4 regions of the Mesorhizobium sp. Cs1321R2N1 genome follow, and region 3 is predicted to be linked to each of the others. Evidence: riboswitches for the same ligand, from Rfam matches in the RefSeq annotation. Region 3 holds a riboswitch; each other region holds the start of a gene.
The links. A riboswitch is a leader RNA that binds a small molecule or an ion and turns the genes downstream of it on or off. The one in region 3 is predicted to bind cobalamin.
Positions count from the first base shown of each region.

Region 1: another riboswitch for cobalamin. It lies ahead of bluB (5,6-dimethylbenzimidazole synthase); the one in region 3 lies ahead of O7A61_RS17745 (DUF1636 family protein).
Region 2: another riboswitch for cobalamin. It lies ahead of O7A61_RS26195 (aromatic ring-hydroxylating oxygenase subunit alpha); the one in region 3 lies ahead of O7A61_RS17745 (DUF1636 family protein).
Region 4: another riboswitch for cobalamin. It lies ahead of O7A61_RS14275 (CbtB domain-containing protein); the one in region 3 lies ahead of O7A61_RS17745 (DUF1636 family protein).

Region 1 is NZ_JAPYKP010000031.1:20,516-26,274, forward strand. Features, by position in the region: gene O7A61_RS11230 (TetR/AcrR family transcriptional regulator) at 1-600, shown strand, start outside; gene O7A61_RS11235 (hypothetical protein) at 687-1,670, shown strand; partial or broken gene bluB (5,6-dimethylbenzimidazole synthase) at 1,757-2,416, opposite strand; cobalamin riboswitch at 2,517-2,710, opposite strand; gene O7A61_RS11245 (histone deacetylase family protein) at 2,878-3,804, shown strand; gene O7A61_RS11250 (exodeoxyribonuclease VII small subunit) at 3,808-4,059, shown strand; gene O7A61_RS11255 (DUF2277 domain-containing protein) at 4,152-4,418, shown strand; gene O7A61_RS11260 (pirin family protein) at 4,459-5,379, shown strand; gene dxs (1-deoxy-D-xylulose-5-phosphate synthase) at 5,450-5,759, shown strand, end outside.
Region 2 is NZ_JAPYKP010000142.1:8,230-13,988, reverse strand. Features, by position in the region: gene O7A61_RS26205 (glycosyltransferase family 87 protein) at 1-115, shown strand, start outside; gene O7A61_RS26200 (hybrid-cluster NAD(P)-dependent oxidoreductase) at 234-1,334, opposite strand; gene O7A61_RS26195 (aromatic ring-hydroxylating oxygenase subunit alpha) at 1,400-2,647, opposite strand; cobalamin riboswitch at 2,763-2,965, opposite strand; gene O7A61_RS26190 (DUF680 domain-containing protein) at 3,449-3,655, shown strand; gene O7A61_RS26185 (DUF680 domain-containing protein) at 3,728-3,931, shown strand; gene O7A61_RS26180 (DUF680 domain-containing protein) at 3,998-4,237, shown strand; gene O7A61_RS26175 (ABC transporter ATP-binding protein) at 4,317-5,429, opposite strand; gene bglA (beta-galactosidase BglA) at 5,459-5,759, opposite strand, start outside.
Region 3 is NZ_JAPYKP010000066.1:1,612-7,370, reverse strand. Features, by position in the region: gene O7A61_RS17770 (NADH-quinone oxidoreductase subunit D) at 1-56, opposite strand, end outside; gene O7A61_RS17765 (NADH-quinone oxidoreductase subunit C) at 57-659, opposite strand; gene O7A61_RS17760 (NuoB/complex I 20 kDa subunit family protein) at 664-1,245, opposite strand; gene O7A61_RS17755 (NADH-quinone oxidoreductase subunit A) at 1,236-1,601, opposite strand; gene O7A61_RS17750 (winged helix-turn-helix domain-containing protein) at 1,937-3,136, shown strand; cobalamin riboswitch at 3,166-3,372, shown strand; gene O7A61_RS17745 (DUF1636 family protein) at 3,411-3,845, shown strand; gene cobW (cobalamin biosynthesis protein CobW) at 3,842-4,879, shown strand; partial or broken gene O7A61_RS17735 (cobaltochelatase subunit CobN) at 4,898-5,759, shown strand, end outside.
Region 4 is NZ_JAPYKP010000045.1:9,770-15,528, forward strand. Features, by position in the region: gene O7A61_RS14260 (heparan-alpha-glucosaminide N-acetyltransferase) at 1-731, opposite strand, end outside; gene O7A61_RS14265 (MFS transporter) at 967-2,166, shown strand; gene O7A61_RS14270 (aromatic ring-hydroxylating oxygenase subunit alpha) at 2,171-3,340, opposite strand; cobalamin riboswitch at 3,479-3,675, shown strand; gene O7A61_RS14275 (CbtB domain-containing protein) at 3,712-3,891, shown strand; gene O7A61_RS14280 (CbtA family protein) at 3,907-4,710, shown strand; gene cobU (bifunctional adenosylcobinamide kinase/adenosylcobinamide-phosphate guanylyltransferase) at 4,703-5,218, shown strand; gene cobO (cob(I)yrinic acid a,c-diamide adenosyltransferase) at 5,220-5,759, shown strand, end outside.

The sequences.
Region 1 (5,759 bases), on a different contig from region 3:
CCCCGCAAGGAGATGATCGCCGAGACGCGTGCCAAGCTGATCGCCGCGGCGCGCCAAGCCTTTGGCACCATCGGTTATGCCGAAGCGTCGATGGACGATTTCACGGCATCGGCCGGACTGACGCGCGGCGCCCTCTATCATCACTTCGGCGACAAGAAGGGACTGCTGCAGGCGGTTATCGCGCAAATTGATGCGGAAATGGCCGCGCGGGTGAATGAGGTCGCGTCGAGGGCGCCGACCCGCTGGCAGCATTTCGTCGACGAATGCACGACCTACATCGAAATGGCGCTGGAGCCGGAAATCCAGCGCATCATGTTCCGGGACGGTCCGGCCGTGCTGGGCGACCCGGCACAGTGGTCGAATGCCAATGCCTGCGTCGGTTCAATGACCGATCATCTGACCGCGCTGCAACAGGACGGGGTGGTCGTGCCGGGCCTCGATCCCGAGACCGCGGCGCGGCTGATCAACGGGGCGAGCAGCCAGGCCGCGCAGCGGATCGCCAACTCGAACGATCCCGAAGCGACGTCGAGGAAGGTGGTGGCAGCGTTCAAGCAATTGCTCGAAGGCCTGCTCGAGAAGCCGGAGGCGCGGCCAAACTGACCCGCAATCGGGCTCCGCCACCGCTCGCAATTGACAATAGACGGTTTGGGCGCATCCTCCACAGCCACCTCTGGGGGATTCGGGGTATGTGGGATTTCGATATCGGCAGGTCGGTGTCCATCATGATGCGGACCTGGCCTTTCATCGTCTTTCGTATGATCGTCTATTTCGGCATCACGCTGGCCTATATCATGGCCACCGGCACCGGTGCCTCGGTCGGCTATGGCGTCGGCCATATCTCCACCGATCCCGACGGGCCGTTGTCCTTTGCCATGTGGGGCGGGATTGTCGGTTTCGGCCTCGTCTCGATCGCTGTCTACTGGATTCGCGAATACATCCTCTACGTCGTCAAGGCAGGCCATATCGCCGTCATGGTGCATCTGATCGACGGCCACGACGTACCCGACGGCCAGAACCAGATCGCCTATGCGAAAGGGGTTGTGACCGAGCGTTTTGCCGAGGCGAACATCCTTTTCGTCGTCGACCAGCTGGTCAAGGGCGCCATCCGCGCCATCACCGGCCTGCTGGGCGGCATCGCGGCTTTCCTGCCCATTCCGGGCCTGAGCGGCCTGGTCTCGTTCCTCAACACGGTGATCCGCCTGTCGCTGACCTATGTCGACGAGATCATTCTCGGCTACAACATCCGCATCAATTCGTCCTCGCCCTTCGAGACCGCGCGGCAAGGCGTTGTGCTCTACGCCCAGAACGGCAAGATCATGCTCAAGAACGCCGTCTGGCTGGCCGTGATCATGTGGGGGGTCTCCTTCGTCATCTTCCTGCTGATGCTGGCCCCGGCAGCCGCCATTCTTTACGTCATGCCAGGACAGCTCGCCGGTTGGGCCTTCGTTCTGGCCATCGTCTTTGCCTGGGCCTTTAAGGCGGCGTTCATCGAGCCGTTCGCCATCGCCTGCCTGATGCAGGTCTATTTCAAGACCATCGAGGGTCAGGTGCCCGATGCCGCCTGGGACGCCAGGCTGGCCGATGCCTCGTCGAAGTTCCGGGAACTCAAGCGCAAGGCGCTCTCCACCTTCGACGGTTCGCGCTGGGGCACGGCCGGCGCGACACGCTGATCGGTTGGGCTGGCGGGCCCACCGGCAACAGTGCTGAAGCGGGCCACTGTCGATTTGAGCGGCGCTTCGCCTTGCCCACAAAAAGTCTCGCTCATGATCAGGTCGGGCAACGGCAGCCGTCGGCCCCAGCCATGCGTTTCGAGATCCGGTTTTGGCGCGAACTCCGAGACACGGCCGACGCAGAGATAGGCGATCGGCGTCACGTGATCGGGGATGGACAGCAGGCTCTTCAGCGCTTGCGCCTCGATGATGCTGACCCAGCCGACGCCGACTCCCTCGGCGCGTGCCGCCAGCCAAAAATTCTGCACCGCGCAGACCGTGCTGTAGAGATCCATTTCCGGATTGTGCCAGCGTCCCAGCGGCGAGGCTTTCGAGCGCTCGCGGTCGCAGGTGATGCAGATGTTCAATGCGCTTTCGCAGATGCCTTCGAGCTTGAGCTTGCGGTAAAGCGCCCGCCGGTCCGCCTCGATTGCCGGCAGTTCCTGTTCGCGCGCCGCCAAGAACAGATCGCGCACCTCCGCCCGTCGCGCGGCATCGCGGATGACGATGAAATTCCAAGGCTGCATGAAGCCGACTGACGGCGCGTGATGGGCGGCGAGCAAAAGCCGCGCCAGCACCTCGTCGTCGATCGCTTCCGATGTAAAATGGCTGCGGACGTCGCGCCGCGTGAACATGGCGCGGTAAACCGCGTCGCGCGCGATCTGATCAAATCCATCGGCCGTTGGAGCGGTCATAGCTTCCGGCATCGCTTGTCCCCTTGCGATTGCAGCAGTTCAAATTCTCAGAGCGTACTTGTGCGTCCAGGAGGGCGCACGTCGCTCTGATATCATCCGCCTGACCATGCGGATGACGATGCCTGCCAGGCCGGTCTTCTGGCTCGGGATCAACCCACGTCCGGTGCCTTCCCGTCATCGACAGTGGCATTTACCGGCGCGGTCCCCCTCACAGCGTTGGGCACGCCACGGCATCAAACCGTGTTCCCGATTCTCCCGCCAGAGCATTTGCTCCCAAGTGGAATCACTTGGCGTCGCAGAAATGCGGCTAAAACAAACCTCCGGCAGGCACCAGGCAGTGGCGGCGACCTTACGCCGAAGCGCCGGCGACGCCAATGCCCGCAGCGACATGAATGGACGCAGGCGTGATTTTCCCCAGCGATCAAGCCGCAACGCATGGCCATCACGGCGCCGGGGCACTAGATAAGGGGGACATGGCCACTCGTCTCTACACGCACCCGATCTTCCTCGAACACATCACCCCGCCAGGTCACCCCGAGCGGCCCGACCGCTTGCGCGCCATCGAGCGCGTGCTCGACGACGAAGCTTTTGCCGCGCTTGACCGCGCCGAGGCACCGCAAGGCGACGAGGCGACCATCCTCTATGCGCATCCCGCCGATTTCGTCGCGCGCGTGCGTGCCGCCATTCCCGCTGAAGGCCTCGCCCGCATCGACGCCGACACCACCGCCAGCCCGAAGAGCTGGCAGGCGGTGATCACCGCGATCGGCGCCGCCAATGCCGCCGTCGACGACGTCTTTGCGGGCCGCGCCGACAATGTCTTCGTCGCGGCTCGTCCGCCCGGCCACCATGCCGAAAAGACCACGGCCATGGGCTTCTGCTTCTTCAACACTGCGGCTATCGCTGCCCGCTATGCGCAGAAGAAGCATGGTGCGGAGCGTGTCGCCGTCGTCGATTGGGACGTGCACCACGGCAACGGCACGCAGGATATTTTCTGGGACGATCCCTCGGTGCTCTATTGCTCGACGCACCAGATGCCGCTCTATCCCGGCACCGGCGCGAAGAACGAGACCGGCGCCGGCAATATCGTCAACGCGCCGCTGGCGCCGCAGACCGGCAGCGAGGTTTTTCGCGATGCTTTCCTGTCGCGCGTGCTCCCGGCACTCGACAATTTCGCGCCCGATTTGATCATCGTTTCGGCCGGCTTCGACGCGCACCATCGCGACCCGCTGGCGGAGATCAATCTTACCGAGGACGATTTCGACTGGGCGACCGGCCAACTGATGCAGCGCGCCGCACGCCATAGCGGCAACCGGCTCGTCAGCGTGCTCGAGGGCGGCTACGATCTGCAGGGATTGGCATTTTCGGTCGGCGCCCATGTCGGGCGACTGATGAAAGGATGAATGATGACTGGTGAGATCAACGAAGACGTCAAGGCGATGAGCTTCGAGCAGGCACTCGACGCGCTGGAGAAGATCGTCGATGATCTGGAGCGTGGCGACGTGCCGCTCGACCAGTCGATCCGGATCTACGAACGCGGCGAGGCGCTGAAGGTGCATTGCGACCGGTTGCTGAAGGCCGCCGAGGACAAGGTCGAGAAGATCAGGCTGTCGCGCGACGGCAAGCCGGTTGGAACCGAGCCGCTCGACGCGGACTGAGGTCCGGAGCAGGCTTACCGACTTTTGGACACGATCATGATTGAGGATACAACTCGTCCCGATTGAAACGGACAAGAGGAGATACGGAAGCGATGTGCAGAAACATCAAGACCCTGTTCAATTTTGATCCGCCGGCAACCAATGACGAAGTCCGCGACGCGGCACTCCAGTTTGTCCGCAAGCTCAGCGGAACGACGCGACCGTCGAAACAGAACCAGCATGCGTTCGATCATGCGGTCGAAGCCATCGCGGCATCCGCACGCGAATTGCTTGATTCCCTGGAAACCCACCAGCATCCGCGCAATCGCGAAGAGGTGGCAGCCAAACTGAGAGCAAAGGCGGCGATCCGGTTCGCCTGACATGTCCAAAGCGGCCACCGAGCGCTGACCAGGAGAGTTCATGAGCTTCTTCCCGGGGGAAGACCCTGAGGCCGGCGATGCCTTCGCCAGCGACCAGATCGAACTGATGGTCATCCCCAACGCCAAGGATATTGGCGGCTTCGAGGTGCGCCGCGCCTTGCCGACCGCCAAGAGAAGGCTGGTCGGGCCGTTCATTTTCTTCGATCGCATGGGCCCCGCGATCATGCGCGCCGGCCAGGCGCTCGATGTTCGTCCGCACCCGCATATCGGCCTGTCGACAGTGACCTATCTGTTCGATGGTAAGATCAGGCATCGCGATTCGCTCGGCACCGAAATGGTGATCGAGCCCGGCGACGTGAACCTGATGACCGCGGGCCGTGGCATCGTCCACTCCGAGCGCACGCCGCAGGAATTGCGCGGCGCGCCGATGTCGATCTCCGGCCTGCAGACCTGGCTGGCTCTGCCGGACGGCAAGGAAGAGGTTGCACCGGTGTTCGAGAACACAGCGGCGCTGCGGCTTCCAGAGATCGATGCCGAAGGCGTCAGCGGCCGCGTCGTCATCGGTGACTTCCAAGGGTTGCGGTCCCCGGTGCGGGCAGATTCCGACACGCTCTACGCCGATTTGCGGCTGGGGCCCGGTGCCAGCGTCAAAATCCCGGCCGATGCGGAAGAGCGCGCCATCTACACGCTGGAGGGCGAAGTCTCGATTTCGGGCGACGTCTTTCCGGCCGAACGGCTGCTGGTGTTCCGGCCCGGCGACGAGATCGTCATATCGTCGCAAACCGGTGCGCATTTCATGCTGTTCGGCGGCGCCTCGCTCGGTTCGAAGCGCTACATCTGGTGGAATTTCGTCTCTTCGTCGAAGGAGCGCATCGAGCAGGCCAAGCAGGAATGGAAGACCGGCCGCTTCGATATCGTTCCTGGCGATGAGAAAGAATTCATTCCGCTGCCGGAAGGCTGAGCGGTGAGGGGCTGACCATCCGCGTCACCGACACGCATTTACTTTCGCCAGCCGGCGGCCTATCCCGCCGATGAAAAGAGAGTCTGGGCCCAACGTGAACGCAACGCCGCATACGCCGCTTCTCGACAAGGTTCGCGTCCCGGCCGACCTGCGCACGCTGGCCGAGAGCGAATTGCCGCAACTGGCGGCCGAGCTGCGCACCGAACTGGTCGATGCTGTCTCCCACACCGGCGGCCACCTCGGTGCCGGCCTTGGCGTGGTCGAACTGACAGTGGCGCTGCATTATGTCTTCAACACACCCGATGACCGGCTGATCTGGGATGTCGGCCATCAGGCCTATCCGCACAAGATCCTGACCGGACGCCGGGACCGCATCCGCA
Region 2 (5,759 bases), on a different contig from region 3:
GCTTGGCATCGGCGTATTGGTGCCCTTGTCCCTGTCGGCATGGATGCTTGCCGACATAAGAGCCCGCGAACGCGAGACCTCGATGATGGCTGACAGCCGGACATCATCGTCATAGAGGAACGACTGCCGCGATTGTGCCCTCGGCTCTTTTTCGTAGGGTGTGCATTTTGAGGCCGATCCGACCGTGCCGGCAAGGCGCGGACCATTCCCGGATCAGTCGAAGGCCGGGCGGATCAAGCCTCGATTTCCAATGCCGACAGTGGCTTTGAACAGCAGGCCAGGATGAAGCCATCGTCGATCTCGTGATCGAGGATGCCGCCATTGTGGCTCATCTCGACGCTGCCGGAGACTTTCTTCACCTTGCAGGTTCCGCACAGGCCGAATTCGCAGGCCGCCGGTATCCGCACGCCCGAAGCACGCGCCGTCTGCAACACGGTCTGGCCGGCGACACAGTCGGCGTCGACGTCCGAAAGCGCGAAGCGGATCGGCGTTGCGGCTTCGACGGGGACAGCCACACCGTCCTGCGCCGGCGCCGCGAATGGCACCGGGATTTCCTCAACGGTCGGCGCGGCAAAGCTCTCCTGATGGTACTTTGCCATGTCGAAGCCGGCGGCTTCGAGCATGCCGCGCACGGCGCGCATGAAGGGGTCGGGGCCGCAGCAGAAGATTTCGCGTTCGCGGAAATCCGGCGCCAGCAGCGGCAGCCGGATAGCGTCGATGCGGCCCATATGGCCATACCAGCCCTCGCGGCTCGACCGTTCCTCGATCATGAAGCCGAGCGACAGGCCCGGCATGTGGCCGCCGAGCAGCTCCAGCTCCTTGCGGAAGATGATCTCTTCCGGGCGCCGCGCGCAGTTGACGAAGCCGACATCGGTCCATGGCGCGCAGTCGTTCAGCCAGCGCAGCATCGACATCATCGGCGTCACGCCGGATCCGGCCGAGATGAACAGATATTTCGCCGCCGGATGGCTGTGCAGTGAAAAGTCGCCGCCTGGTCCATAGGCCTTGACGTGCGAGCCCGGCGCCAGGTGATCGAACATCCAGCGTGTGCCGATGCTGCCCACCTGCGCCTTCACCGTCACCGCGATCGAGAATGGCCGCGACGGTGACGATGACAGCGTATAGGTGCGCATCAGCGGCCCGTCCGGTGTCGGCAATTCCAGCGTCACGAACTGGCCCGGCTTGTAGCGGAACCAGGTCTGGTTGTCGGACCGGAAGGTGAAGGTCTTCACGTCGGGCGCCTCGTCGGTGACGCCGGTCACTTCCAGCACCTGCAACCTGTCGTTCCAGGGCGCCATCTGGTCGAGATGGCGATAGAGGCCGAGATCCGTCATCGCATTCATCCTCTTGTCCCTTTTGTTCCGCGCATGTCCAAAACCGCCGTCTCTAGCGATATGCCTTAGGCAACGCTGCGCAGGGCCGGCCGGCCGCCTTCGGCAAGCCGTGGCCCGATGAAGGATGCGTACCACTCGACGAACTGGATCACGCCGCCCTCATGCATCTCCGAATAGGGGCCTGGCTCGTAGGCCGGCGACAGGATGCCGAAGGCGTTTTCCTCGACGATGCGGCGATCCTGGTCGTTGGTCTCGGTCCAGACATGGGTGAGTTCTGCGAGATCGTAATCGACGCCCTCGACCGCATCCTTGTGCACCAGCCATTTGGTCGTCACCGCCGTTTCCGTGGCGCTGATCGGCAGCACTCGGAAGGTGACGGCGTGGTCGCCCAGGATGTGGTTCCAGGTCGTCGGATAGTGGTAAAGCAGCAACGAACCGATGCGGTTGGTTGAAACGCTGTCGGAAAGATTCCTCTCGACCGCGCGCTTTCCCGTCATCGTGTAGCTGACGGCATCGCGCAGCAGCGGCGCGCGGGTCGCGCGATACTGGCCGGCCGGATCGATGCGGAACTTGCTCGGCAGGCCGGCCGCTTCGCATTTCGCCCAGTGCGCCAGCATCTCCGGGTCGCTGTCGGCGCCTTGGACGCCCGTCACCGTCGGTGCTTCCGGGAAGGTCTTGCAGAGTTCGGGATGGTTGCCGGCGCAATGATAGCATTCGCGGTTGTTCTCCCAGACCAGCTTCCAGTTGCCCTTCTCGATGATGGTGCTCTCGAAGGCGACTTTTGCCTCACGCAGCCGGTGCGGCAAAAGGTAGGGCTCGATCATCGCCCGCATCGGCGCGAAGTCGGCTGGCTCCTTGGCCAGGCAGATGAAGACATGGCCGGCGACGCTTTCGCAGGCGACCGGCTTCAGGCCGAACTGGCTCTTGTCGAACCCATCGGCCATCTGGCGGGCGAACAGCAGCCGGCCGTCGAGCTCGTAGGTCCATTGGTGATAGGGACAGACCAGCTTGGCGGCCGTGCCCTTGTCGGAATTGCAGACGCGGCTGCCGCGATGGCGGCAGGAATTGTGGAAGGCGTTGATCTTGCCCTGCTGATCGCGCACCAGCACGACCGGATAATCGCCGATCTGCATGGTGATGAAGCTGCCCGGCTTGGGCAATTCGCAATCATGGCCGATGAACAGCCAGTCGCGATACCAGATCAACTCCATGTCGAGCTTGAAGTAGTCCGGGTCGGTGTAAAAGGGCTGTTCCAGCGAAAAGCCTTGTCTGCGGCTGTTCAAGAGCCTCAGCATGTCGTTGCGCGCGTCCATGTCCTGTCCTCAGTTTCAAGGACTGAACTGGTGGTGATTGAGGAAGGACTGGGCGCAGATCGGCGAAAAGCCGGACAGACACCATCCGCCTCTTGACCGCCCACCGCGATCAGTCGAGTTCTAGCGATCTCGGGCTGGTTTCCGGGCTCTGGAGTTGTCCCTTGCGGACCATCGCGACACCTTCCCAGGCTTTCGCCCAGTGGTCTCCCGTTGCGACTTGAACTCCACCACCGTTGCGGGGGCAGCGCCGGAATCTGACCGGCTTCCCAATTCTCCGCTCCGTCGTCACGCAGCGGCACCTGAGATGCCTGATCTAACCACGACAGACTTTGCGACATCGGCATGAAAGCGACATCGCATCCATGCGGCGCGACACGCATGCTGGATCGTCATGACAGGCTTGTAGCCGATTGGAATCGCCTTCTGTCGCCAAGCCGCGCCGACCCCTTTGCCGGCAGCAAATAGGTTAACAGTTTCAAAAAGTGACTATTAGAGGAGGCTAAAATCGAACCGAACGGTTCGTTTCTGTTGACGGTGCGTGCAAGACGCTGTGAACGCCGAGCCTCCGACACAGTTGGTGATCAGGACGCTGTTTTAACGTAACTAACTGATATCACAAGATAAAATAAGAGATGCGGAAGGCGCTGGTACAATTTCAAGTGGTGGAGTCATGGTCCACGCTGAACAACTTCGTGATTGGAAACGGCAAGGGTGCTCTCCCACATCGGGGCTGTCCGAACGACGCGATTTAATCCCAAGACACGCCGCTAGACGGACGGAAAAATACTGGAGTACCAAAAAATGAAAAAGATCATTCTCACTGCCGCCGCCCTTCTGGCTGTTTCCGGCAGCGCCTTCGCTGGTAGCGACAATTACGGTTCGAACGGCGCCAACCAGCCTGCTGCCGCGGTGGACAGTTCGTACACCGCTTCCACCTCCACCAAGACGTCGGAGCCTGTTGCTCAGACGCCTGCTCAGGGCAGCGATCGCAACCTCTTCGGCCGCTAACGGCCTGTCCCCACGGATTGGCGGGCTTGCCCGCCGATCCGGCGGAATTCAAGAAATTCAGGAGTACCTAAAATGAACAAGATCCTTATTGCCGCCGCCGCCGTTCTGGCCATTTCCGGCAGCGCTTTTGCCAGCGACAACTATGGCTCCAACGGTGCCAACCAGCCTGCCGCCGCGGTGGACAACTCGTACACCGCGTCGGTCGACAAGTCGGCTCCTGCCAGCCAGGAGCCCGTCCAGCACGGCGCCGATCGCAACCTGTTCGGCAACAACTAACATCTCTTCAAGCAAGGACGGCGCGCTCAGCCCGCCCCTTGAATTCGAAAAAATCGGAGTACCAAAATGAAAAAGATTGTTCTTACCGCCGCCGCTCTTCTGATTGCCGCTGGCAGCGCCTATGCCGGCAACGACAACGTTGGCGGCACCGACATCAACAAGCAGGCGACCGTCAACGTCGACACCTCGCATACGGGCTCGATCCGCAAGAGCGAATCGCCTGTCTACAAGCTGCTCAATTCGTCGGGCGACGTACAGAAGTCCGCCCCTCAGGGCGCAGACCGCAACCTCTTCGGCAACAACTAACCAGCCGTGGTAATATACAAAAGAGAGCGGCGGGCTTGCCCGCCGCTCTCTTTTTGCGTTGTCGAGACAGCTTGTGGTCTCAGGCGGCTTTTGCTTCCGCTTCCTGCAGGGCGAACGACCGTCCATCCGCATCGAAGATATGAAGATCTCCGGCATTGGCGGTCAGCCGCAGCGTCGAGCCGCGCTTGACCTCGACATTGCCCGGCAACTTGGTCACCAGCGGCAGGTCGGCACGGCCGATGTCGATATAGACCAGCTGAACCTCACCGAGCTGCTCGAGATAATCGACCGTCCCCTCGAACAGATAATCGCTGCCACTGGCGATCGCGAGATCTTCCGGCCGCACGCCGAAGCTGACCGCCGCTCCTTTTGCCGAAGCAGGCGTCGCGATCGGTACCGTCGCCTTGCGGCCGCCGACATGACTGACGATGGTCGGATTGCCCGTCTTGTCGACCGCCGCCGGCAGGATATTCATGGCCGGTGAGCCGATGAACTGGGCGACGAAGAGGTTGCCGGGGCTCTTGTAGAGCTCCATCGGCGTGCCGACCTGCTCGATGTGGCCATCCTTCAGCACGACGATGCGGTCGGCCAGCGTCATCGCCTCGACCTGGTCGTGCGTGACATAGATCATAGTCGTGTTGGGCATCGATTCCTTGAGCTTGGCGATCTCGATGCGCGTGGCGACGCGCAGCGCCGCGTCAAGGTTCGACAGCGGTTCGTCGAACAGGAACACTTTCGGATTGCGCACGATGGCGCGGCCGATGGCGACACGCTGGCGCTGGCCGCCCGACATCGCCTTGGGCAGGCGGTCGAGATATTTGGTCAACTGCAGGATCTCGGCCGCCTGCCGTACCCGCTTGTCGATCTCGGCCTTGCTTTCCTTGCCGATCTTCATCGAGAAGGCCATGTTGTCGTAGACGGTCATGTGCGGATAGAGCGCATAGGACTGGAACACCATGGCGATGCCGCGCTTCGACGGCGGCACGTCGTTGACCACCTGACCGTCGATCCTGAGTTCACCCGAGGTGATTTCCTCAAGCCCGGCGATCGAGCGCAGCAAGGTCGACTTGCCGCAGCCCGACGGGCCGACGAAGACGATGAATTCACCCGATTTGATGTCGAGGTCGATGCCGTGGAGAATATTGAGATTGCCGTAGGACTTCTTCACTTGTCTCAAATTGACATCGGCCATTGATTTCCTCCAGTGATTCCTCAGATGTTTCAGCCTATGCGTCCGAACCAAGCGTCGTAACCGCCAAGTTCGACCGAACCGGTGCTCGCCTGCCCGGAAAACCCGTGTCCCGCCAAAGGTTGCAGGGTTCGGTTGCCGAGGTCAACCTTCGCCGATCTGGCGCCCAGATTGAAGACGCAGACGACCTCCTCATTGCCCGCCCGGCGGGTGAAGGCGACGGTGTCGCCCTCGCTTTCGATGAAGGTGATGTCGCCCTTGGCCAGCGCCGGATGGGCGTGGCGGAAGGCGAGAAAGCGCCGGTAATGCTCAAGCAGGGAGGTCTCGTCGCCT
Region 3 (5,759 bases):
GCAGGGTGTTGAGGGCCGAAATTGATGTTGAAATTGCGGACGGAGGTTTCAGCCATTTACTGCTTTGCCTTCTCATCCCCGGGCAGCACATAGTCGGTGCCTTCCCACGGGGAAAGAAAATCGAAATTGCGGAATTCCTGCTTGAGCTCGACCGGCTCATAGATCACGCGCTTGGCCTCGTCGTCGTAGCGCACTTCGACGAAACCGGTCAGCGGGAAATCCTTGCGCAGCGGATGGCCTTCGAACCCGTAATCGGTCAGCAGGCGACGCAGGTCGGGGTGGCCCGAGAACAGCACGCCATAGAGATCGTAGGTCTCGCGCTCGAACCAGTCGGCGCCTGGATAAACGCCGGTGATCGACGGCACCATCGTCTCTTCGTCGGCCTGCACCTTGACCCGGATGCGGACATTCTGTTTCGGCGACAGCAGATGGTAGACGACGTCGAAGCGCTTGGCCCGCGACGGATAGTCGGCGCCGCAGATATCGATGATCGAGATGAACTGGCAGCGGGCATCGTCGCGCAGGAAAGTCATCACTTCGACCAGGTCGCGCGGCTCGACATTGATGGAGAGCTCGCCATAGGCGAGCACCGCGTCATTGACGCGGCCGATCAGCTTCTCGCCGAGATAGGTCGACAGTTCGCTAAGGGATGCGGCCATGGATTTACCGTTCGATCGTGCCGGTGCGGCGGATCTTCTTCTGCAGCAGAAGAATGCCGTAGAGCAGGGCTTCGGCGCTCGGCGGGCAGCCGGGCACATAGATGTCGACCGGCACGACCCGGTCGCAGCCGCGCACCACCGAATAGGAATAGTGGTAGTAGCCGCCGCCATTGGCGCAGGAGCCCATCGAGATGACGTAGCGCGGCTCCGGCATCTGGTCGTAGACCTTGCGCAACGCCGGCGCCATCTTGTTGGTCAGAGTGCCGGCCACGATCATGATGTCGGACTGGCGCGGAGACGCGCGCGGCGCGACACCGAAGCGCTCCGAATCGTAGCGCGGCATCGAGGTGTGGATCATCTCGACCGCGCAGCACGCCAGACCGAAGGTCATGAACATCAGCGAACCGCTGCGCGCCCAGGTGATCAGCGCCTCGGTCGAGGTGACCAGAAAACCCTTGTCGGCAAGCTCGTTGTTGATTTCGAGGAAGAAGGGATCGTCCTCCCCCACCGGCTTGCCGGTGTTGGGATCAATGATACCCTTGGGCTTCGGCGCGACGAGGGTGCCTGAACTGTCGTTCAATCCCATTCCAGCGCTCCTTTTTTCCATTCATAGGCAAAGCCGATGGTCAGCACTGCCAAAAACACCATCATTGACCAGAAACCGAGCATGCCAATCTTCGAGAAGGACACCGCCCAAGGGAAGAGGAAGGCTACTTCCAGGTCGAAGATGATGAACAGGATCGACACCAGGTAGAAGCGGATGTCGAATTTCATGCGGGCGTCGTCGAACGAGTTGAATCCGCATTCATAGGCGGACAGCTTCTCGGGATCCGGGTTGCGGTAGGCTACTAGGAACGGCGCGGCCAGCAGCGCCAGACCGACCACCAGCGCCACGCCAATAAACAGGACGATGGGCAGGTACGAACTGAGGAGTGCGTTCATGCAGCGGCTTTCCGTTGGCGCCAATCCACGTTGATTACAGCACCGGACCTTAATGCGGAAGCGTGACAGTTTAACCGCTGAACCGTTTTAAGGAGCCTATGCTGCAACGCGGCGAGGGTTAGCGCAGCACTTCCAGCGAAGCAAGTCAAACCTTGTTCAAAACACCGAGCTGGACGGCAATCCGGGAGAAACTGGTCCCATACGCTCCTGTTTGATTTCCTTCGCACTTTACTCCACTTTTTTCTCCTGACACGGTTGCCGCCAAAACCCTGCTAGCATGGGCTGGAATCACGCCTTGCAACGACGCCAGACAGGTCCATCAGGGACGCATCCGCATGAAGGAAAAGATCTCGCTTGCCGCCGCCCGGCGCATTGCGCTTGCCGCTCAAGGATTTCTCGATCCCCGCCCAGCCGGCACGCCCGACCGCCGCCATTTCGCCCGCGTTCTGTCCCGCACCGGCCTGCTGCAGATCGATTCCGTCAGTGCGGTGGTTCGTGCCCATTACATGCCGCTCTATTCGCGTCTTGGCCCCTATCCCCTCGCTTTGCTCGACAACGCCGCCGTGACCCGCAAGCGCACGGTCTTCGAATACTGGGCGCATGAGGCCTCGTTCCTGCCGGTCGAAACCTACCCGCTGATGCGCTGGCGCATGCAGCGCGCCGAGCAAGGCGATGAAATGTATCTGGGGCTGGCCAAATGGGGCCGCGAGCACGCCGCCTACATAGAAGAGATCTACCGCGAGGTCGTCCAGCGCGGCCCGGTCGCCGCTTCCGCGCTGGAGGGCCAGAAAGGCTCCGGCGGCTGGTGGGGCTGGAGCCACGCCAAGCATGCCTTCGAATGGCTGTTCTGGGCCGGGCGCATCACCACGGCGCACCGGCGCGGCTTCGAGCGCTTTTACGACCTGCCAGAGCGCGTGCTGCCGCAGGCGATTCTCGACCTGCCAGTACCGGGCGCCGAGGATGCACATCGTGAATTGCTGCGCATCTCCGCCCGCGCCCACGGCATCGCGACATCGGGCGACCTGCGCGACTATTTTCGACTCTCCCCCGCCGACATGAAAGGCCGGCTGGAGGAATTGGTCGAACTCGGCGAGTTGCTGCCGGTCCGCGTCGAGGGCTGGGACAAGCCGGCTTACCTCTATAGGGACGCGCGATTGCCACGCAAGATCGAGGCCCGCGCCCTGCTGGCGCCGTTCGACCCCGTTGTCTTCGAGCGCTCGCGCTCAGAGCGGCTGTTCAATTTTCACTACCGGATCGAGATCTACACGCCGGCCGACAAGCGCCAATACGGCTATTATGTCCTGCCCTTCTTGCTCGGCGACAGGATCGTGGCGCGCGTCGACCTCAAGGCAGACCGGCCGGCAAGTGTCCTGCGTGCTCATGCTGCTTACGCCGAGCCCGGCGCACCGCCCGATACCGCCGCTCAGCTTTTCGAGGAATTGAAGCAGATGCAGGGCTGGCTTGGCCTCGAACGCATCGAAGTGACGCCTGCCGGCGACCTGGGCCCGGCGCTGTCCGACATCGCGGTGTCGTAAGCTCGCGTTGACACCGCTGCCCGCAAGAGCCTAAATCGGATCCAGACGGTCTCCTCTCGGCAAAGGGAGGAGCCAAGAGGGAATGCGGTGCGGGATTGAAAATCCCAAATCCGCGGCTGTCCCCGCAACTGTGAGCGAAGAGCCAAGGCCGAAAGCCACTGGGATTGTCCCGGGAAGGCGGCTACCCAAGGCGATGACCCGCGAGCCAGGAGACCTGCCGTCTGGAATGCTAGTATCCGATCGCCCGGCGGGTTTTCCGGGCAAGGAGCCTGATTTGGATCGCGACAGCAGTTTTTCGGCTGAAACAACGGACATTTCGTCCGGCGAGGATGATTCCCTGGCCAGTATCACTGTCATCGTCTGCGCCTCCTGTCGCGACGAGAGCGGCTCGGACGCCCATCCCCGGGCCGGCGAACTTTTGGCCGAAGATACGCGCCAAGCCGCCTCGGGCGACAACATCCGCATCCGCACCGTCGAATGCCTCGGCAATTGCAAACGCCGACTGAGCGCCGCGATCCTGCGTGACGGCTGCTGGAGCTATGTTTTCGGCGATCTGACCACGACCAGCGGCGCCGATCTCGTCACCGGCGCGAAACTCTTCGCCACCTCCAGCGACGGCCTCATTCCCTGGCGGGGCCGGCCCGACAGCCTCAAGCGCGGCCTCGTTGCCCGCATCCCTCCCCCCGACATGCTGAAAGACTTGATATGACCGCATCCGTTTCCCGCGTTCCCTGCACCGTCGTCACCGGCTTCCTCGGCGCCGGCAAGACGACCCTTGTCCGCCATCTCCTGGAAAACGCCGGCGGCAAGCGTATCGCGATCATTGTCAACGAGTTCGGCGACATCGGCATCGACGGCGAGATCCTCAAGGGCTGCGGCATCGACACCTGCCCCGAGGAAAACATCGTCGAGCTGGCCAATGGCTGCATCTGCTGCACCGTCGCCGACGATTTCGTGCCGGCGCTCGACCAGATCCTGTCGCTGACGCCGAAGGTCGACCATATCCTGATCGAAACCTCGGGCCTCGCTTTGCCCAAGCCGCTGGTCCAGGCCTTCCAGTGGCCGACAGTGAAGAGCCGGGTAACCGTCGATGGCGTCATCGCCGTGGTCGACGGTCCCGCACTTGCCGAAGGCCGCGTCGCCAACGACATGGACGCCCTGCAGGCGCAGCGCGCCGGGGATGAAAGCCTCGACCATGATGATCCTGTCGAGGAGGTGTTCGAGGATCAGATCGCCTGCGCCGACCTGATCATCCTGTCGAAGAGCGACCTGATGGACGCCGAGGGCTCAGCCCGCGCCCATGCCATCATTGGCGAACACTCCGCCCGCGCCGTAAAGATCGTGCCGACGTCTCATGGCAAGGTCGATCCCTCGGTGCTGCTCGGGCTTGGTCTCGCCGTCGAGGACGACATCGAGAACCGCAAATCCCATCACGACGGCGCATTCGACCACGAGCATGATGACTTCGACACGTTCATCGTCGACATCCCATCGATCGCCAATCCGGACGAACTGGCAAAACGCGTCGCCGCCGCCGCCGAACAGGAAAACGTGCTGCGGGTGAAAGGCTTCGTCGAGGTCGGTGGCAAGCCGATGCGGCTCCTGCTGCAGGCCGTCGGCCCGCGCGTCAATCATTACTACGACCGGGCCTGGACCGCCGGGGACGACCGCCGCTCGCGCCTCGTCGTCATCGGCCTCAAGGGGCTGAACCGTCCGGCGATCGAACGTATCCTCGCCGGCTGATTTCAGGCACGGGCCGCGATGCACATCCTCACCACGACCTCCGCCTCGCTCGACGACCTCGCCGAGCCTGTCGATCTCCGGCAGGCGCCGGCGGATATCGTTGCCTTGTCCTTCACCGACAGCGATCTCGCCGGACTGGCGGCGGCATGGAAGGCCGACGCCGATCGCCTGCCGTCGATGCGGCTCGCCGCACTGCGCGACCTGCGCCATCCCATGTCCGTGGATCTCTGGATCGACAGCGTCGCCAGCCATGCCAAGGTGATCCTGGTGCGCATCCTCGGCGGCTACGACTGGTGGCGCTATGGCTGCGACCAACTCGCGGCAATCGCCCGCGAGCGCGGCATAAGACTGGCGCTGCTTCCGGGTGAAAGCCATGACGAGGATCTCAGGCTGATCGAAGCCTCGACGCTGCCGCGCGCCGAACTCGACGGCCTGCTCGGCTATTTCCGCGAGGGCGGCCCGGCCAATATGAGCGCCCTGGTGCACAGGCTGGCAGGCCTGGCTGGACAAGATATGCCCGTCGCCAGTCCGGTCAGCGTGCCGAAAGCTGGTTACTATCAATCTGGATTGGGGGTCGCAGAACAGCCGGACCTTTCAAATGCCAGCACTCCCATCATCCCGATTCTCTTCTACCGATCGATGCTGCTTGCAGCCGATGTCGCCCCGATCGATGCGCTGGCCGAGGCTTTACACTCCCAGGGACTGGCACCGGTCCCGATCTTCGTTTCCAGTCTCAAGGATCCGGTGTCCCTGGCGTTCGTCGAAAATACCATCGCATCGCTGAAACCCGCCGCCATCATCACCGCGACCGCTTTCGCTTCTGGCGCCGAGCCCGGCGTGGAAACCCCGTTCGACCGCGCCGGCGTGCCTGTCTTCCAGG
Region 4 (5,759 bases), on a different contig from region 3:
CAGACGCTACCGATCAGCAGCGGCTGGTGGATCAGGTAAAAGGCCAGGCTGTGGCGGCCGATGAAGACCAGTGGATTGGCCCAGCGGCCGGGCACGAGGCTCGCCAGGCGTGCCCGTATGCCGGAAGCGGAAGCGAGTTTCGCCACTCCGAGGCCGAGAAGCACCGCGCCGAACCAGGGGAAAAGCGGCACGTAGTCGTTGGAGCGCGGATTGACGGCGGAAAGGCCGATCCACCACAGCCAAGGGTGATCGAGTGCCTCGAAGCGCAGGTAGACTGGCGCCGCGATGACCAGCGCGGCGACGACAAGCGTCAGCAGCGCCGGCAGGCCCAGGAAGGCGAGGCCAAGCAGGCTGGCGAGCGCGATCTCATGCAGGATGCCGAAGAAGATGAATCCATCCGGCGTGGCGATGCGGGTGACGACCGAGATGGCGACCGCCGCACCGGCGACCATGGCGAACCGTTTCCAGAAGGAGTTCCAGCGGATCTGTCGGCCATGGGCGAGATAGAGGCTGACGCCGACAAGGAACAGGAAGGTAGAGGCAATGCAGCGGGCGTAGATCTTCCACCAGCCGAAGGCGGTGAGACCGGGGTCGGTGTAACCGAAGAATTCCAGGTCCCAGGTGAAATGGTAGCTTGCCATCGCGATCAGCGCGATGCCGCGCAAAATATCGATGGCAACGATGCGCTTCGATGGCTCCGGAACGGGTGCGGTCGGCGTGTGGATGCTCATGGTCTCGCGATCTGATTCAGCCCCTCCAAGACGACTATCACGGTTGCACTGGATAGAAGAAGACCGGTCGCCTTGGCCTGACCGCGCGGCGGAGCCCGCGCCAGCCGCCGAATTGGGCCAGCGCGGGAAAGCCTTTGACCGGCTTCGCTTTTTGCCGGGTGTGCGTCGGTTTCCTCTTAATGGGCCTGAAATATCCACGGCAGATTTGACGCCGCGATTCTGCTTTGGGGAAGCAATGTCCACGCATGTGCGCCATCCGATCTGGCTTCCGGCCCTCAAGGCCGCGGATGCGCGCACCTTCGCCTCGCTCTACGCGGTCGAGTCCTTCGCCCGCGCCATGGTGTCGAGCGTCATCCCGATCCAGGCCTACGAGATACTCCACAACGAGCAGATCGTCTCGATCCTCTACACCGTCGTATCCATGCTCGGCCTGTCGGTGACCTTGTTCATGCCGATGCTGATCCGCCGCTTCGCGCGGCGCTGGGTCTACACGGCAGGCGCCTGCCTGCTCGCCATCGGCTCGCTGTTCTTCGTCACCCACACGCTCGCTGGACAACTCGCCGGCATGCTGTGCCGCGTCATGGGCGCCAGTGCGCTGTCGATCACACTCAACCTCTACATCATGGACCACATCCGCAAGACCGACTTCATGCAGGCCGAATCGCTGCGCATGGCGTGGTCGATGGTTGCCTGGACGGGCGGGCCGACGCTTGGCATTTTCCTTTATGCGCATTTCGGCATCTATGCCGCGCATGGCGCGGTGGCGGTTTTCGCCATGGCTTTGCTGGCGCTGTTCTGGACCTACCGGCTGGGCGACAACCCGTCGATCCGCCCGGGCAAGACGCGGCCGGCAAATCCGCTCGCCAACATCGGCCGCTTCGTGGCGCAGCCAAGGCTCAGGCTCGCCTGGCTGATCGCCTTCGGCCGGTCCTGCTTCTGGACGACGTTCTTCGTCTATGGACCGCTGTTCATGGTGATCACCGGCGAGGGTGAACTGGCGGGCGGCCTGCTGGTCTCGGCCGGCAATGCGCTGCTGTTCATGGCGATCTTCTGGGGCAAGGCAGGAAAACGCTTTGGCGGCCGACGCACCATGACGTTTGCCTACTTCGCCATGTCGGCGTCGCTGCTGGCGGCGGGCACGGTCGGAGCGGCAGAGCCGTTGCTGACCGGCGCCTTCCTGTTGTGCGGCGCCTTCTTCACCATCGCGCTCGACGCGCTGGGCTCGACCGCCTTCATGCGCTCGGTGCGCTCCTATGAACGCGCGCAGATGGCGGCGGTCTACCGCACCTATCTCGACTTTTCCGAATTGACGCCGCCGCTGGTCTATTCGGTGGTGCTGGCCTTCTTCGGATTGGGATCGGTGTTCGTCACGCTCGGCCTGCTGGCGGCGTTTTGCGGCTTCATGACCTGGCGCTACCTGCCTAAATCCCTCTAAAAAATCAGAGCGAAAGCTCAGCATGGCGCTCGCGCACCCAATTGTGGAAGCCGTGCAGCTCATATTCCTCGGGCATCAGCACGCCGGCTGTATGACGCATCGAGCGCAGGCCCTTCTGGTTGATCTCGCAGATCGCGGCATCCTCCTCCAGCACCTGTGTGCCGAAGGCGACGATGTTGTCGATATCGGTGGCGGCGAGCGCCTCGGGCGCGAACAGCCATTCGGCGGTCAATTCGGTCTGTTCGGGACCGAGCGGCACCAGCCGCACGGTCCTGACATAGTCGACATGGCCGACGATGAACATCGAGGGCAGGCTGGTGGCATAGGTCTGGCCGGCGGTGCGTTCCGCCTGCGTCAAGCCGGGGAAAACCGGCCCATGCGTCTGCCCATCACGCGACCATGTTTCAGCCCCGGCGCGCAGGCCGCCGGAGAATTCCGGCGCATCATTGTCGGCATGGCGCGTCCATTCGGGATCGTCATGCCGGCTCATCAGGCCGCGGCCATAGATCGGCACCAGCCGCGACAGGTCCTTGTGGACGCCCGGGCAGTGCAGGCACTCGTTGAAGTTTTCCCAGAAAATCTTCCAGTTGCAGTTCATCACCTTGCGCAGCACATGGCCTGACACCAGCGTGTCCAGCGGCCAGTTGCCGAGGTCGCCGGAGGCCGGGTCGAAGGATGACAGCGCTGAGCCGGCGGCATCTTCAGCAAGATTGACGAAGACGAAGCCCCGCCACACCGAGAGTGCAACGCGATAAAGCGGGTGGTCGGCCTTGTCGAAGCCGTCGGGCAGCGATTTCGACGGTACACGCACCAGATCGCCACGCAGCGAATAGGACCAGGCATGATACGGGCAGGTGATCAGCCGCGCCTTCAGGTGTCCTTCGCCTTCCTGGCAAAGCTGCGAACCGCGATGCCGGCACGTGTTGTGGAAGGCATGCAACGCGCCGGCGTCGTCGCGCAGAACAAGGATTTCCTGCGTACCGACGCGGAAGGTGCGGAATGCCAAAGGCTGGGCAAGGTCGGCCTCGCGGCAGACGAGCAGCCAATTTCTGTACCAGATGGCGTCGAGATCACGCTGATAGGTCTCCTGGTCCCAATAGGCCGATGAGGGCAGCGTCGGCTCGGTTCGGGTCAGGCCGTTATAGGGCTCGCGCTCGCTGGCATCGGGCTGCATGGCTGGCTTCCTGTGAGGGTTGGCAGCCGACACCCGGCCATGAAGTTTGTCAATCAGGAGGGGAGCGGCCTTGCCGATACGACGCTCCTGCGCTGGCGGCTGTCGGAATTTGGTTTGCCGCGCGCGGCGAATTTCCCTATAGTCACCAACGTCGTCGGTTCCTTTTTGGAGCCAAGAGGGAATGCGGTGCGGGCGAGGTTTTGCCCAATGTCGTGGCTGCCCCCGCAACTGTGTGCGGTAGTCCTCTCCATATGCCACTGAAGGTTTTCCTTCGGGAAGGTGGGGAAGGGCGCTTATCCGCGAGCCAGGAGACCTGCCGGCGACAGGAAACTGACTTCGATGCCCTCGGGTGGAGGGCGAAAGGACAAGACATGACTACCGCTTCCGTCTCCCTCGGCGCCTCCGTCTCCTCGCAGGCGCGCTTCATGCAGCTCGCGCTCGCGGCGCTGCTCGGCATGTTCGTCGTTGGCTTTGTCGGTTTCTCGCATATCGATGCGGTCCACAATGCCGCCCACGACTATCGCCACTCGATGGCATTTCCCTGCCACTAACGAGGATCTGACATCATGAATCTGTTTCGCAACGTCGTGTTCGTCGCGGCGATCGCGGGGCTTGTGGCCGGTGTCGTTCTCGCCTGCATGCAGGCCTATGCGACCGTGCCGCTGATCCTCAAGGCGGAAGTCTACGAAAAGGCCGGCGGCGGCCATCACCATGACCACGCGGCCGCACCGGCGGCCAGCAACGATGCGGTGAGCACGGTCGCGCCCGCTGGGAATGCGATGAGCTCTGCCGCGCCCGCGACCGCCGACGCCATGGCGCCGGCGGTGGAAGACGAAGGCTGGGCGCCGGCCGACGGTTTCGAGCGTTTCGCCTTCAGCGTGGTTGCCAATATCGTCACCGGCATCGGCTTCGCGCTGGTCCTGGTCGCGGTTTCCGAGTTTGCCGGCGGCGTCGGCAATTGGCGCCAGGGCGTGTTCTGGGGGCTGGCCGGCTTTGCCGTGTTCACGCTGGCACCAGGCCTTGGCCTGCAGCCGGAACTGCCGGCGATGCCGGCGGCCGATCTGCTTGCGCGCCAGATCTGGTGGACCGCGACGGCGGCGGCGACCGCCATCGGCCTTGGCCTGATCGTGTTTCGCAGATCGCTGCCATTGACCATCCTTGCCGTCTTGCTGATCGTTGCCCCGCACATCGTCGGCGCGCCGCAGCCCGACAGTTTCGAGACGCCTATCCCGGAAGGCCTGCACCATCAGTTCGTGGTGGCGGTGACGGTGACCAATCTGGTGTTCTGGCTGGTGCTCGGCGCGGTCGTGGGCGTGGTGCGCAGGCGCTTCACCGGCACGGCGACCAGCTTGCGCGACAGCTTTGCCTGATCGCGGCAAGCTGATTTTCATCATCGGCGGCGCGCGCTCCGGAAAGAGCGCGCACGCCGAAACATTGGCGATGGCATTGCCCCCGCCATGGGCGTATGTCGCCACGGCGCAAGCCTATGACGACGAGATGCATGAGCGCATCGCACTGCACCGCTCCCGGCGCGGCGAGGGCTGGTCGACCATCGACGCGCCGCTCGACCTTACCGAAGCGCTGGAGGCTTTGCCGGATGATCAGCCGGTGCTTGTCGACTGCCTGACGCTATGGCTCACCAATCATATGCTGGCCGGTCACGACGTCGAGGCGGAGTGCCGACGGCTGGCGGACGTGCTGTCGCGGCCGCGCGGACCGTGGTTCGTCGTGTCGAACGAGGTCGGGCAAGGCATCGTGCCCGACAATGCGCTGGCCCGGCGTTTTCGTGACGATGCCGGCCGGCTCAACCAGCGGGTCGCCGCGGTTGCCGACACGGTGCTGCTGATGGTGGCGGGGCTACCGCTCAAGGTGAAGTGAAATGACTGACATCGACGACAAGGATGAAGAACGCCATCGCGCCAAGATGGCCAAGCGCAAGGCGGTGCAGGACGCCGAGGTTGCGAGCAAGACGGTCGAGAAGGGGTTGCTGATCGTCAACACCGGTCCCGGCAAGGGCAAGACCACGGCCGCCTTCGGGCTGGCGCTGCGGATGCTCGGCTACGGCAAGCGCGTCGGCGTCGTGCAATTCATCAAGGGCAAATGGCATACCGGCGAGAAGGATGCGTTTGCCGCCTTCGGCGACCGCGTCGTCTGGCACGCAATGGGTGAGGGTTTCACCTGGGAGACCCAGGACCTGAAGCGCGATATCGCCGCTGCCGAGGCCGCCTGGGCCAAGGCGCTGGAATTGATCGACGATCCCTCGATCAGCCTTGTCGTGCTCGACGAGCTCAACATTGCGTTGCGCTACGACTATCTCGATCTCGATAAGGTGGTTGTGGCGCTGAAAGGCCGGCGCGAGGACCTGCATGTCGTCGTCACCGGCCGCAACGCCAAGCCAGCGCTGGTCGAGGCTGCCGAT